DNA from 4 places in the Arthrobacter sp. NicSoilB11 genome. Region 4 is predicted to be linked to each of the others. Evidence: riboswitches for the same ligand, from Rfam matches in the RefSeq annotation. Region 4 holds a riboswitch; each other region holds the start of a gene.
The links. Region 4 has a riboswitch for S-adenosylmethionine ahead of LDO14_RS07055 (bifunctional o-acetylhomoserine/o-acetylserine sulfhydrylase). Riboswitches for the same ligand answer to the same signal wherever they lie in the genome.
Positions count from the first base shown of each region.

Region 1: it holds a riboswitch for S-adenosylmethionine, as region 4 does, so the genes downstream of both, LDO14_RS18915 (DUF1737 domain-containing protein) here and LDO14_RS07055 (bifunctional o-acetylhomoserine/o-acetylserine sulfhydrylase) in region 4, are expected to answer to the same signal.
Region 2: it holds a riboswitch for S-adenosylmethionine, as region 4 does, so the genes downstream of both, LDO14_RS12870 (aminotransferase class V-fold PLP-dependent enzyme) here and LDO14_RS07055 (bifunctional o-acetylhomoserine/o-acetylserine sulfhydrylase) in region 4, are expected to answer to the same signal.
Region 3: it holds a riboswitch for S-adenosylmethionine, as region 4 does, so the genes downstream of both, LDO14_RS02890 (cobalamin-independent methionine synthase II family protein) here and LDO14_RS07055 (bifunctional o-acetylhomoserine/o-acetylserine sulfhydrylase) in region 4, are expected to answer to the same signal.

Region 1 covers NZ_AP024657.1:4,054,132-4,057,604, reverse strand. The annotation lists gene LDO14_RS18930 (glutamate--cysteine ligase) at 1-101, shown strand, start outside; gene LDO14_RS18925 (O-succinylhomoserine sulfhydrylase) at 238-1,446, opposite strand; gene LDO14_RS18920 (rhodanese-like domain-containing protein) at 1,447-1,857, opposite strand; gene LDO14_RS18915 (DUF1737 domain-containing protein) at 1,854-2,129, opposite strand; SAM riboswitch class IV at 2,143-2,258, opposite strand; gene opgC (OpgC domain-containing protein) at 2,484-3,473, shown strand, end outside.
Region 2 covers NZ_AP024657.1:2,772,007-2,775,479, forward strand. The annotation lists gene rsgA (ribosome small subunit-dependent GTPase A) at 1-353, shown strand, start outside; gene hisN (histidinol-phosphatase) at 398-1,210, shown strand; SAM riboswitch class IV at 1,363-1,476, shown strand; gene LDO14_RS12870 (aminotransferase class V-fold PLP-dependent enzyme) at 1,513-2,931, shown strand; gene LDO14_RS12875 (class I SAM-dependent methyltransferase) at 3,034-3,473, shown strand, end outside.
Region 3 covers NZ_AP024657.1:589,571-593,043, reverse strand. The annotation lists gene LDO14_RS02900 (S26 family signal peptidase) at 1-423, opposite strand, end outside; gene LDO14_RS02895 (SipW-dependent-type signal peptide-containing protein) at 442-1,137, opposite strand; SAM riboswitch class I at 1,394-1,497, shown strand; gene LDO14_RS02890 (cobalamin-independent methionine synthase II family protein) at 1,511-2,719, shown strand; gene LDO14_RS02885 (uracil-DNA glycosylase) at 2,921-3,473, shown strand, end outside.
Region 4 covers NZ_AP024657.1:1,521,344-1,524,816, reverse strand. The annotation lists gene LDO14_RS07055 (bifunctional o-acetylhomoserine/o-acetylserine sulfhydrylase) at 56-1,378, opposite strand; SAM riboswitch class IV at 1,422-1,536, opposite strand; gene LDO14_RS07050 (VOC family protein) at 1,755-2,393, shown strand; gene LDO14_RS07045 (HNH endonuclease signature motif containing protein) at 2,583-3,473, shown strand, end outside.

The DNA.
Region 1 (3,473 bases), 1.9 Mb from region 4:
GCGCCGTGGTGCGGCAGGCCGTCAATGTGACCATGCGGGATGCCCTGGATCTAGCTGACGTGGAGGGCACGCCCGAACTGCTGCGGGTCCGCCAGAGCTGACCTTCGACGCGCATATCCATTCCCGACGCGCAGATTCCTCCTCGCGGCCCATATTTGGTGCGCGCCAGGGAATCTGCGCATCGAGAGTGAGGAAGCGCGTCGCCCGGACCCAGAGGAGCTAGGGCTTCCCGCGCGGCTAGATCTGCTTGAGTGCCTGTTCCAGGTCGCGGAGGAGGTCCTCCGGGTCCTCGAGCCCTACCGAGAGCCGTACCACGCCGTCACTGAGCCCAATGGCGGCGCGCCCTTCCGGCCCCATGGCGCGGTGCGTGGTGGTGGCGGGGTGCGTGATCAGGGACTTCGAATCACCAAGGTTGTTGGAGATGTCGATGATGCGCAGCCCGTCCAGCAGTGCGAAGGCCGCTTCCTTGCCGGAGCGCCCGCCGGAGGGAGCCAGCTCAAGCGTGAGGACCGTACCGCCGGCGCTCATCTGCCGTGCCGCCAGGTCGTACTGCGGGTGGGACTTGAGCAACGGGTACTTCACCCAGCTCACGGCGGGCTGTTCTTCCAGCCACTCTGCGAGCCGGAGCGCCGTGGCGGAGGAATGGTTCACGCGCAGGCTCATGGTCTCCAGGCCCTTGGTCAGGACCCAGGCGTTGAACGCCGAGAGTGCAGGCCCGGTGTGGCGCATGAGCTGTTTTACGGGACCGTCGATGAACTCCTTGGTGCCCAGGATGGCGCCGCCCATGACCCTGCCCTGGCCGTCGATGTGCTTGGTGCCGGAGTAGACGATGACGTCGGCGCCCAGGTCACCGCAGCGCTGCAGCAGGGGAGTGGCGAAGACGTTGTCCGCCACCACCTTGGCGCCGGCGGCATGCGCAAGTTCGCTGACCGCGGCGATGTCCACGATCTCCTGCATCGGGTTGGACGGGGATTCGAAGAAGACGGCGGTGGTGGGCTTGGAGAGGGCCTCGCGCCACTGGTCCAGGTCCGGCCCGTCCACGAAGACGGTCTCCACGCCCCACCGGGGAAGGATCTCGTTCAAAATCACGAAGCACGAACCGAACAGCGACCGGGCGGCCACCACCCGGTCGCCGGCAGCCAGCAGGGCACCAAGCGCGGTGAACACCGCGGACATGCCCGACGCCGTCGCGAAGCAGGCTTCGGTGCCTTCCAGCAGCCGGAGCCGCTCCTGGAAGGTGGCCACGGACGGGTTTCCGTAGCGGGAGTAGACAAAGCGTTCGTCCTCGCCGGTGAAGGCGCGTTCAGCTGCTGCCGCGGATTCGTAGACGAAGCCGGAGTTCAGGAAGATGGCCTCGGACGTTTCCTGGAAGTTGGTGCGGTCCAGCCCGCCACGGACAGCCTGGGTGTCGGGGTTCCAGCCGGGGGCGTCTTGGTTGAAGGTCACTTAGTTCTTTCCGAGGTTGGTGGGAAGGCCGCGGTTTTTCCAGCCGTTGACGGTGCGTTCGCCATAGCGGTCCGGCTCGCCTTCAAAGCCCTCCAGCACGTTGTAGGAGGTGAAGCCGGCCCGGGTGGCCGCGATGGCTGCCGCGATGGACCGCTGGCCGGAGCGGCACAGGAACACCAGTTCGGTTGAACGGTCCTCGGGCGCCTGCTGGCTGAGGTCGTTGATGAAGTCGGGGTTGGGGATGCCGCCGGGGAAGGTCCACTGGATGAAGAGGGGGTCGTTGTCCGTGGCCTTGGTGTCCGGAATGCCGATGTGGGCCCATTCGCCCTCGGTGCGGACGTCCACCAGGATGGCGCCCTGTTCCAGCTTCTCCCATGCTTCCTGGGGCGTGAGGTCTCCCGCGTAGCTCATGCGTGGCCCTCGCCGTCGAACTCGCCTTCAAATTCGGCGTCCAGTTCATCCACTGCGGTGGCAACCGCGGCATCGGCCGAGGCGATTGCCGCCGGAAGGACCACTGCCTGCGCCACGATCACGCTGGTGCCGTTGAAGGTGGCTGCCGGGCTGCCGTGCAGCACATAGCCGTCGGCCAGGGCCGTGGAGATCCGCTCGCAGAATGAACGGTCATCCGGGCCGGTGATCAGGCGGTAGGACAATTTTTCGTCAGGGGCAGGTGCGTCAGACACGACGGATCTCCTTCTTTCACGCTTGCAGCTCGAATCGGTCGATATGCCGAGTATTCACCTGAGGCACCCCGCCGCGAAAGGGAGGGTTGCCGACCGGCCAGTCAGGGCTTCACACCGGTACTCATTACTCCCCAAAAACGTAACATCTGCCGCGCCAAGCCGCACCGCCGCCGTCGTCATGTTCCGTAATTGAGCAGCGCTGAAGGGAGGCGCGGGGTTGAAGGAAAGCGCGACGGCGGACATCGCCGCAGGTGGGCGGCCGGCCACGTGCCGCCCGGGGCCGCAGGGCCGATAAAGTTCTTACCGGGGCGCCGCCCCGTCGTCACAGCAATGAGCACCGGGGGTCCTGTCAGCATGCGGGCAAACACATCGCGCCACCAGGCCGCCATCCGGGGGACCCGCCGGCCGTCCATCGGGGCGTTCCTGGCCGCGGCCCTCGTCAGCCTCCTGGCCCTGCTGGCGGCTGCGCCGGCGCATGCGGCGGACGTTGCGCCGGAAAAGGGAAAGCCCTGGCTGGGCGCGGTGCTCGAGTGGGGCGAGGACACCGCCGCAGGTTTCAGCGGCCGGCTTGGTGCCAGTCCGGCCGTCTTCGGCCACGACATCACCATCCCCTACCGCGATGCGGAACGGAACGACCTTGACGGCTTCCTTCAGCAGGCCGCGTCCCTAGGCGCCCACGCCCTGCTCACGGTGAAGCCGTCAGTGCCCCTGGACCAGCTCGGCACCGCGGAAGCGGAAGCATTCGCAGCGCAGGTGCGCGACCTTACGTCCGGGTTCAAGGGGCAGCTGCTGATCCGGTTCGCCCCGGACATGAATGCAAGCTGGGTGGCCTGGGGCCAGCAGCCCGCCGCGTACCGGCAGGCCTTCAGGGCTGTGGCGGCAGCGTTCAAGAAGTACGACGGCGGCCGGGCCACCTTGGTGTGGGCGCCTTACCTGGGCAAGGACTACCCCTTTGACCGCAACCGGGATGCCCCGCAGCCCGGAACCGAAGGCTTTTCCCTCCTGGACACGAACGGCGACGGGGCCTGGAACTCAAGCGACAGCGCCTACGCCCCTTACTACCCGGGCGACGACGCAGTGGACTGGGCGGGGCTGGCCGCCTATCACGACGACACGGCCGGCGGCCCCGCCGTCAACTCCCAGCCGAGGGCCGGCGAGCTCCAGGACATGCTGACGGCCTCCGGCGGCGAAAACTTCTACGGCACCTATTCCGAGGGGCGCAACAAGCCGTTCCTCCTCCAGACCTCTGCTTTCTACAGCCCCGCGTCCGGCGGCGCGCAGGAGGCGGACATCAAGGCGGGCTGGTGGGACCAGGTGGTGGGAACTGCCACTTCCCCAGCTTTT
Region 2 (3,473 bases), 1.3 Mb from region 4:
CCGTGACCGGGCGCGGCCGCCACACCTCGTCGTCGGCCCTTGCCTTGCGGTTGGCGGACGCGCCTCCCGGCAGCTGGATCATCGATACCCCCGGCATCCGTTCCTTTGGCCTGGCGCACGTGGACCCTGACCGCATCCTGCGCTCCTTCCCGGACCTCTCCCCCGGCATCGAGAACTGCGAACGGGGCTGCAAGCACACCGCAACCGCAGTGAACTGCGGCCTCGACGACTGGGTGGCAGGCGGACACGCAGGTCCCACCGGCGCGGCCCGGCTGGCCTCGCTGCGGCGCCTGCTTGGCACGGACCCGAGGATGGAAGCACAGGAAACCAAGGAGCTCGGCAGCGTCAACTGACGCGTTCTCCCGGCAGAACCGTCCACAGACGGTAGTTTGGAACCATGATCCAACCCGCTTCGAGCTACAACGATGACCTGCGCCTGGCCCATGTCCTGGCCGACTCCGTGGATGACCAGACCATGAGCCGCTTCAAGGCCCTGGACCTCCACGTTGAGACCAAGCCGGACCTGACGCCGGTCACCGACGCGGACAAGGCCGCCGAGGAAGCCATCCGGGGCCAGCTCTCCCGTTCACGCCCCCGCGACGCCGTCCTGGGCGAGGAATTCGGCAGCACCGGCCACGGTTCCCGGCGCTGGATCATCGACCCCATTGACGGAACCAAGAACTTTGTCCGCGGCGTTCCCGTATGGGCCACGCTGATCGCCCTCGTGGATGAGGGCGAACCGGTGGTGGGCGTCGTCAGCGCCCCGGCCCTGGGCAAGCGCTGGTGGGCGGCGAAAGGCATGGGCGCGTACATGGGCAGGTCCCTTGCCGCCGCCACCCGCCTTCGCGTGTCCAACGTGTCGAAGCTTTCCGACGCCTCCCTCTCCTACTCCAGCCTGGGCGGGTGGAAGGAACGCGGAAACCTTGACGAGTTCCTCGGCCTTACCGAGGATGTCTGGCGGACCCGGGCCTACGGGGATTTCTGGTCGTATTGCATGGTGGCCGAGGGCTCTGTGGACATCGCCTGCGAACCCGAGCTGAACCTCTATGACATGGCTGCCCTGGTGCCGATCGTGGTGGAGGCCGGCGGCCGGTTCACATCCCTGGAAGGCGAGGACGGCCCGTTCGGCGGGAACGCCCTGGCCACGAACTCAATCCTGCACTCGGAGGTCCTGCACCGATTGAACCCGTACCTGGACGATCTGCTGTAACTCACGCGCTTTCCACGTTTGAACGAATAATGCGACGCCGGACACCTCCCAAGGCAGGTGCCCGGCGTCGTTTATTCGGCGGCGCGTAACAAAGCCCTTAACAATTGCCGCGGCTTCAGTCCTGGCCGCCCCATGTCCTACGCTTTTATGCAGGTCACGAGTGCCAGCGCAAAACCCCGGTTTGCTGGCCGGCAACCCTCCATTCGCGGTGGGGTGCCCCGGGTGACGACCAGGCCGGTCCGGAGCGGATGCGGCAAGCGCGGATTCCACTATGCCGGAGTCCTGTACCAAGTGAGGTCTCTGTGACAACTGCCACCGTCTCCCCCCAGCCCGTCATTGCCGAAGCTGCCGTCCCCCATGCACGCCACGCCGCAGCCGGCCGGCCGCTCGCTGCGGTCACCGGCGCCGAAATCCAGGCGCCCCTGATTTCAGGCGGCCACGTGCGGTACGCCAACCTCGATTACGGCGCCTCCGCCCCGGCACTGTCCGTAGTGTCCGCTTACCTGAATGAGATCCTCCCCTACTACGCCAGCGTCCACCGCGGGGCAGGATACGCATCCCAGATCAGCACCTCCGTGTACGAGAACGCGCGCAGCATCGTCAGGGATTTCGTGGGCGGCCGCCCGGATGATTCGGTCATCTTCACCCGCAACACGACGGATTCGCTGAATCTGCTGGCCGGCTGCCTTCCCGTGACCGATGGCCGCCACGACGGCGAAGTGCTGTACCTGGACATCGAACACCACGCCAATCTCCTGCCGTGGCAGGGCGTCCCGCACCGCAGCATCGTCGCCGCCGACACCATCACCGGCACCCTTGAGGCCGTACGTGCCGAGCTTGGACAGGGCGGTGTCAGCCTGGTCGCGGTCACCGGGGCCTCCAACGTGACCGGCGAAATCCTCCCCATCCGGGCGCTGGCCGCGCTGGCCCACGAACATGGCGCACGGATCGTGGTGGATGCGGCCCAGCTCGCGCCGCACCGCCGCATAGACATCAGCGCGGATGACGTCGACTACCTCGCCTTCTCCGGCCACAAGCTGTACGCGCCCTTCGGCGCCGGCGTCCTGGTGGGGCGCCCGGACTGGCTGGACGCCGGCGTCCCGCACCTCGCCGGGGGCGGCGCCGTCAAGGAAGCCAGGCTCGACGGCGTCAGCTGGGCCACCGGCCCGGCCCGCCATGAGGGGGGCTCGCCGAACGTCCTGGGGGCCGCCACGCTGGCCCGCGCCAGCCAGGTCATTGCCGGCCTGGACCAGGAACGCTGGCACGCCCACGAGTCCGCCATCCGCTCCTTCCTGGTGGAGGGACTCCAGCGGATCGACGGCGTCACGGTTCACCAGATCTTCAAGGACACCAACCCCGAAACGGACACCATCGGGGTGGTCAACTTCTCCGTCGAGGGTTACGACGCAGGACTGGTGGCTGCGTACCTTTCGGCAGAGCATGGCGTGGGCCTGCGTGACGGGCGCTTCTGCGCCCACCCCCTGCTGAAGCGCCTGGGCCTGCCGTCCGGTTCCCTCCGCGCCAGCTTCGGCGTCGGTTCGCGCCTGGAAGATGCCGAGCGCCTGCTGGCCGGCATCCAGGCGCTCCGGAGCAACGGGCTGGGCTGGGACTACGTGGTGGACGCAGGCCGCTGGGTCCCTGCCAACGACACCCGCACCTACCCGCACTGGGCGCCCAACACCCCTGGAACAGCCGGCGCAGCGCCCTGCATCGACGACTGACGCCGGAGACCGGCCACTCCTGTTTCAGCCGGCTGACCGTGTGCCAGGGGAATGCGGTAAATTCGAAAGGTACCGCAGGACGTCAGCTGAAGGAGGCCACGCGTGGTTCGGGGTGGCCCCAAGCTTGATCACGGGCGGCGCAGGGAACTGGGCCAGAGCTTCCAGGACGGCGGCAGGCACTACCAGCGCGTCCGGCCCGGCTACCCTGAGGAGTCAGCCCGGTGGCTGGTGCCCGCCGACGCCCATGAAGCCCTCGACGTGGGTGCCGGTACCGGAAAATTCACCGCGCTGCTGCTGGACATGGGGCTGGACGTCACGGCCGTGGACCCCTCGGCGGACATGCTCGCCCAGCTTACGGAACACTACCCGGCTGCCACGGCGATGCCGGGGACTGCCGAGGCCACAGGCCTGCCCGACGCCAGCTTCGACGTCGTCACCGTAGCCCAGGCGTGGCACTGGTGCGACGCCCTGGCGGCAAGCACCGAACTGGCCCGCGTGCTGCGCCCGCACGGAACCCTCGGCCTGGTGTGGAACCAGCTGGA
Region 3 (3,473 bases), 930 kb from region 4:
CACCTCGTAGGGCAACGGGTCATCCGAAGTGTTAGCGTCGCCGCGAAGCCTTAGCGACGCTGTGGCCCCCTCCACACTGGGCGGGTCAACTGCCACCACGCGGTGGGTCACCAGGGCGGTCGCCGCATCCCGGCGGACCGACACGACGTCGCCCGGGACGAGATCCTTGGCGGTGACCTGCACGGTCAGGGACAGCGCACCGACTGGATAGAGCGGCTCCATCGATCCCGTACGGAAAACGACGAAGGACGCTTTGAAGAAAAGGCCGAGGACCAGGGAGAGGATGCATGCCAGTCCCAGCAGGGCAACGACGGAAAGCAATACCTCCCTGAACCCCCGGGCCACGCTTCCCACCCCCGGCGGGAGCCGGGTTCCGGACGGCACGGCCGCCGCCCGGAACCCGGACTCACGCCTGGCGGACATCCGAAGCACGGGTGGCGGCTACGACTGGCCTACGGTGCTGCTGAAGGTCCACAAGGGGGTGGTCCGCAATCCCTGAAGATCAACGCTTGCATTCGAAGGGAGCGTCATTGCGAAGCAAAGACTCACAGGTGTGCCCGCAGCTGCGTCCGTAGCTCCGGCCGGAAGGTTGATCGGAGTGTCCGAACGGGTGTTCAGGGTCGAGCCAACAGGAACAAGATCAGTTCCATTGGAGGAGAAGTTGGTGGCGTTGCAAAGGTCCTTGTCCACCTCCTTCTTCAGCTGGTACCGAAGAGCACCGTACAGCGCTGCAGAGTTGGTGGCTGAATCAGTTCCGTCGAGCCGGGCAGCCCCCGTCAGCGTGGCCACCAATGATTGGGACTTGTCGGAAGCCCGCAACTGCATCGGGGCGTAGACCGTCGACCCCGGCACGAGATCGTCAGCATTGACGCTGAATGTCAGGGCTCCACCGGGAGCAGTCGGCTCGTCAGCCCAAACCGCCTCGCTTGAAGTACCGGACCACGTGTTCTGCTGCATGTGGTAGACCTTGGTACCCGGGCCGCCGCCGTTCCCGCTCTGGCCGAAGACCCACTCGTTGTCCGTCCACGCAGCGAGAGTGAAGGCTGCGCCGATCCCCAAGACAAGGCCGCCGGCAAGAATAGCGCGGACTTTATTAGCCTTTTGCGAGCGCGGCTTAGCGCTGGTTGATTCAACCATGATTTCCCCCAAATTAGAATTAAACCCCGAACGGTAGGAACCGGGACACTGGTATGGGGGATTATCGATATTTCCCCCAAAAGACCGATGTTTCTACATCATCATTACTTACTAATTAAAGTCAAGTCGGTGTATTAAATGTTATCAACTGTCGCTTTCTCCGGCGGAATCGTGCGGACGCGCTCCGACGGACGCTGCCGCGCCACATTATGAAACCGAGTTGCCCCGCCGCCACGCTGTCGCTTTAGGTGGGAGTGAACCATCCGGAGCGGCCGAGAGACCTGGCTCAATGACGCCGCAGCAACCACGTCCCGGCAGACTCCTGCCGGCCGAAGGTGCTACTGCCAGGACCGATGGAAAGGAAGATTCCAGCATGTCCCAGAACACCGACCATATCCGCGTGACCCACGCCGGTTCATTGCCCCGCACCCCTGAACTCATTGCGGCCAACGCCGCCAAGGAAGCCGACGGCATCACGCCGGAATTCCTGGAACTCCTCGAAGCCTCCGTAGTGGACGTGGTGCAGCGCCAGAAGGACCTTGGCATCGACATCCCCAACGACGGCGAGTACGGGCACACCATGTCCAGCTCGGTGGATTACGGGGCGTGGTGGAATTACTCCTTCGCCCGGCTCGGGGGCCTTGAGCCAACCACCGTGGACCGCTGGGCCGAGTCCGGCGTCCGCCGCTCGTCCCCCGGCAACGTTGTCCTGACCTCGTTCCCGGACCGGCGCGACCGGCAGGCCTTCAACGAGGCCTACAGCGATCCCGCATCCGGCATCCTCACCCACCGCAGGAGCGTTGCCCAGCCCAAGATCGCCGGACCGCTGACGTACACGGGCCAGGACCTGGTGGCCTCGGACATCCGGAACCTGAGGACCGGGCTCGCCGCCGCAGGCCTCACGGATGGCTTCGTGGCCTCCCTCTCCCCTGGCTCATGCGCGCGGGTAGCCAACGAGTACTACAAGAGCGACGAGGAACTCGTCTACGCCTGCGCTGATGCCATGCGGGAGGAATACAAGGCCATCATCGAGGCCGGCCTTACGGTGCAGCTCGATGATCCGTCCCTGGCCGAAAGCTGGGACCAGATCAATCCCGAGCCGTCCCTGGACGATTACCTGAAGTTCATCCAGCTGCGCGTCGAAGCGACCAACTGGGCGCTGCGCGGCCTGCCGCAGGAACAGATCCGGCTGCACGTGTGCTGGGGATCCTGGCACGGCCCACACACCACGGACATCCCGTTCGCCGACATCATCGGCTCTGTGCTTCAGGTCAACGCCGGCGCCTATTCCTTTGAAGCGGCAAACGTCCGCCACGAACACGAATGGCGGGTGTGGGAGGACACAAAGCTCCCCGAGGGCAAGGTGATCATCCCGGGCGTTGTTTCGCATGCCACCAATGTGGTGGAGCACCCGGACCTGGTGGCGGACCGGATCGTCCGCTTTGCGGACCTCGTGGGCCGCGGGAACGTCATTGCCTCCACCGACTGTGGCCTGGGCGGCAGGGTGCACCCGCAGATCGCCTTCGCCAAGCTGGAGGCACTGGGTGAGGGTGCCCGCCGCGCCTCGAAGCGCCTCTTCTAGCCGCTCCCGCACCGACGCGCCGGCTGTGCCTTCCATCACCGGAAGGGGCGGCCGGCGTTTCGCTTGCCTGGGCTTGCTAAACTGGAGTAGGCCGACCAGGAGTTGGTCCACCCCAATCAACCGCCACTGATGTGCCGTGCCGCCGTGCGCCCATGTCCGTGGCGGCAGCAACGCCAATCCCCGCAGGAGATCCAGCACTTCATGACAGCCCTGGCACCCGAAACATTCCACGAACAGCTCATGAGCCGCCGCTACGAACCCAGCGTTGCCGCCGTCAACGAACTGTGTGATTCCCTGCAGGAGGCCAAGCCCGGAACCGTGGTGCCCTACGTGGACCCCATGCACGACGTGGAGGAATGCCGCATCATCAGCCTGTTCTCCAACATCGGCGAGGTGGATCCGTCCGGGTTCATCACCCCCGGCGACCAGGACGCTGTTACCCGCATGCTGGGGATCCAGTGGAAGCTTGGCCTGCGCCCGGAGTTCGTCATGCCGTGGAACGTCCACCCTTGGCACGTCCCGGGCGAAGCCAACGGCAAGTTCACTCCGGACCAGATCCAGTCAGGCCTGAAGCCCCTGCTGAAGTTCCTGGCCCTGGTCCCCCGCGCCTCGGTGATCGTGGCGCATGGCACCGAAGCCAACCGCCTGGCCAACCTGCTGTTGAAGACCGAGGTGCCCCTCCTCTGGCGCCGCGGCCTGAAGACCTACAAGGTCCGCTCGCTGAGCGGCCGCGCCTTCGCCGGTTCCCCGGCCC
Region 4 (3,473 bases):
ACTGGTTGTGACTTCCCCGCTTGCCGGCCCTTCCGGCGTCAGCCCTGGCGCGCTTTTAGCTCTGGGCGTCTTTGGCAGCGCGGAAACCCGCTTCCAGGTCGGCCAGGATGTCGTCGATGTGCTCCAGGCCAACAGAGAGCCGGACCAGTCCCGGATTCACCCCGGCCACCGCTTGCTGCTCCGGCGAGAGCTGGCTGTGGGTGGTCGACGCCGGGTGGATGACCAGGGAGCGGACGTCGCCGATGTTGGCCACGTGGGAGTGCAGCTCCAGGGCGTCGACGAAGCGCTTGCCCGCCTCCGCTCCGCCGGCAAGGTTGAAGGCCACGACGGCGCCCGTTCCCTTGGGCCCGTACTTGCGGCCACGCTCGTACCAGGGGCTGGAGGGCAACCCGGCGTAGGCGACGGATTCGACGTCGTCCCGTCCTTCCAGCCAGCGCGCCACTTCAGTGGCGTTGGCAACGTGGCGTTCCACCCGCAGGCTCAGCGTCTCCAGGCCCTGGGAGATCAGGAAGGCGTTGAAGGGGGAAACCGCCGAGCCAAGGTCGCGCAGCAGCTGGACGCGGGCCTTGAGGATGTAGGAGAGGTTGGCACCCAGCGCACCGTCGGCGCCTAGGTCGCGGGCGTAGACCAGGCCGTTGTAGGTGGGGTCCGGGGTGTTGAAGCCGGGGAACCGTTCAGGGTCCTTGCCGAAGTCGAATTTGCCGGAGTCCACGATCACGCCGGCAATTGCGGAGCCGTGGCCGCCCAGGTATTTGGTGGCGGAGTGGATCACGATGTCCGCACCCCACTCCAGTGGGCGGATCAGGTAGGGCGTGGACAGGGTGTTGTCCACGATCAGTGGCACGCCTGCCTGGTGGGCCACCTCGGAGATGCCTTCGATGTCCAGGACGTCCTGGCGGGGATTGGACACCACTTCACCGAAAAAGAGCTTGGTGTTCGGCTGGACGGCGTCGCGCCACTGGTCCAGGTTGTCGGGATCCTGGACGAAGGTGACCGAGATGCCGAACTTCTTCAGGGTGTGGGCGAACAGGTTGTACGTTCCGCCATAAAGGCTGGGGCTCGCCACAATATGGTCCCCCGCCTCCGCAATGTTCAGCACCGCGAACGTCTCGGCGGCCTGGCCAGAGCTCAGCAGCAATGCGGCCAGGCCTCCCTCAAGGCTGGCGATCCGCTGTTCGACGGCATCCTGGGTGGGGTTGCCGATCCGGGTGTAGATGGGTGCAAGTTCGGCGAGGGCAAAGCGGTTGGCTGCGCTTTCGGCGCTGGGGAACACGAAGGACGTGGTCTGGTAAATGGGGAGCGCGCGGGCTCCTGTGGCACTGTCGGGCTCCTGGCCGGCATGGATCTGGCGGGTTTCGAAAGACCATCCGTTGGACATCTCAGTCTCCTATGACATGGGCCCGGAATGCGTGGGGCAGTACGGGCCGCGCTTGCTTCCGGCTCTTGCCGGACAGCCAGGTCCTCACCCGGGGCACCCCACCGCGGGTGGAGGGTTGCCGGCCAGCGAGCCGGGGCTTGGCGCTGGCGCTCATGACCTGCGCCCAGTCTAGGAACGGGGTAGTCGCCGTGGACAGCATTGTGACGAACAAGGTCGCCCTGCATGGCTTTCGAGCCGCCACAGGTGGGCCGCCCCGCACCCGGCCGGGGACGCCGCCGTCGTCCTTCTTGCCCATGTTCCCGGCCCTTTTCCCGGCCCTTTTCCAGTAAGGGTACCCTTAGCTGAGAGCCGGATCACAAAGTGCCAAGATGTTGCCATGCGCATGGATCACGTCTCTTACGCCTGTGAACAAGATGGCCTCGCGGCCACTACCGAACGTATTTCATCTGCCCTCGGCGTTGAGGCAGTGAAGGGCGGGGTGCACCCCCGGTTCGGAACCCGGAATATGATCATCCCGCTCGCCGGGCACAAGTACCTGGAAGTCGTAGAGGTCCTGGACCACCCGGCTTCGGACAAGGCACCGTTCGGACAGGCCGTGCGTGCCCGTTCCGCGGCCGGTGGCGGCTGGATGGGCTGGTGCGTCGAAGTGGACGACCTCGCCCCGTTCGAGGCACGCCTTGGCCGCGCCGCGGTGAACGGCAACCGCAAGTTCCCGGACGGCCGGGAGCTGGTCTGGAAACAGATTGGCATCCTTGGCCTTATCGCCGATCCCCAGGTGCCGTACATGCTCAAGTGGGAAGGCGACCCGGCACTGCACCCGTCCAACGCCTACCCCAGCAACCTTAAGATGAGCTGCCTGACCATCGCCGGCTCCGCGTCCCGCGTGACCGAGTGGCTGGGTGAACCGGTGGAGAAGCCGCTTGAGGACGTGGCGGTGGAGTGGGTCGCCCCGCATGGAACTCCGGGCATCCTGTCGGTCACGTTTGAAACCGCCAACGGAGCCGTCACCATCTGACGCTCCACCCCAGCCTCCCGGAATGTCCGGGAGGGGGTTCACCGGGCCAGTACCCGGATCAGCTTCGGCCGCCATCAGGTGGTGACAACGGCGTCACTACCCGATGGCGGCCGAATTCATTTAAGTGGCTGCTTCCTACATCGCTGCGATCCAGGTCTGAATGTCGGTGCCTCGCTGGATGATGTGGGTATGGGAATCGGCACGGGTGTTGGGGTGGTGTTGGAGGGTGTTTCTGCCTCTGTTGCTGCCCTCGATGCTCTTACCCGTGAGGATCATTTCCTTGCCGCCGGGACCGGTGTTGGCGCTGACGTGGATGTGCTGCAGCGGCGGTACGAGCTCCGGCTGGAACGGCTGGAGGCAGTCTCCCGGGTCGAGGCTCAGCTCGCCGCGGTGAAAGCCCTGGACGCGGCAGAAGCGGTCGAAATCCAGCAGGCACTGCTTGCCCCCGACGCCCCCGTGGATGAGCGCATGTTTTCGGAGATGTCAACGGTGGAGGAGATCGCCGGAGTCCTGACCGTCAGTTCCGCGGCCGCAGGCGGGTTGGTGGAACAGTCCCGCCGGGTGTGTTCCCTGCCGCCGCTCCTGGGCGCCCTGTCAGCCGGTGACCTGTCGTGGCAGCATGCCAGGATTGTCGCCGACGAAACCGAGGGGCTCACCCCTGACGGGGCTGCTGCCTTGGTGGCGCACTTCTTCGACCCCGACGCCCCCAACCCCGCCCGCGGCGCCGCCCCCGGCGAACTCGTCCCCGCCCGGTTCCGCGCCAAGATCCGCGCCTGGCGGGAACGCCACCACCCCGAAACCCTCGAAAAACGCCACGCCAAAGGCGTCGCGGACCGGCGGATGGAATACACCCCCGACCGCGACGGCATGGCCTGGCTCTCGCTCTACCTCCCCGGCGACACCGCCTGCGCCATCTGGAACCGCACCACCGCCACCGCCCGCGGCCTGCAGGGCCCTGACGAGCCCCGCACCCTCACCCAACTCCGCCCCGACATCGCAGCATCACTCCTCCTCGGCGCCGGAACCACCACGGCCACCGGTGAGGCTGCTCCGGGTGGGGCTGCACGGGCTACAGGTGAT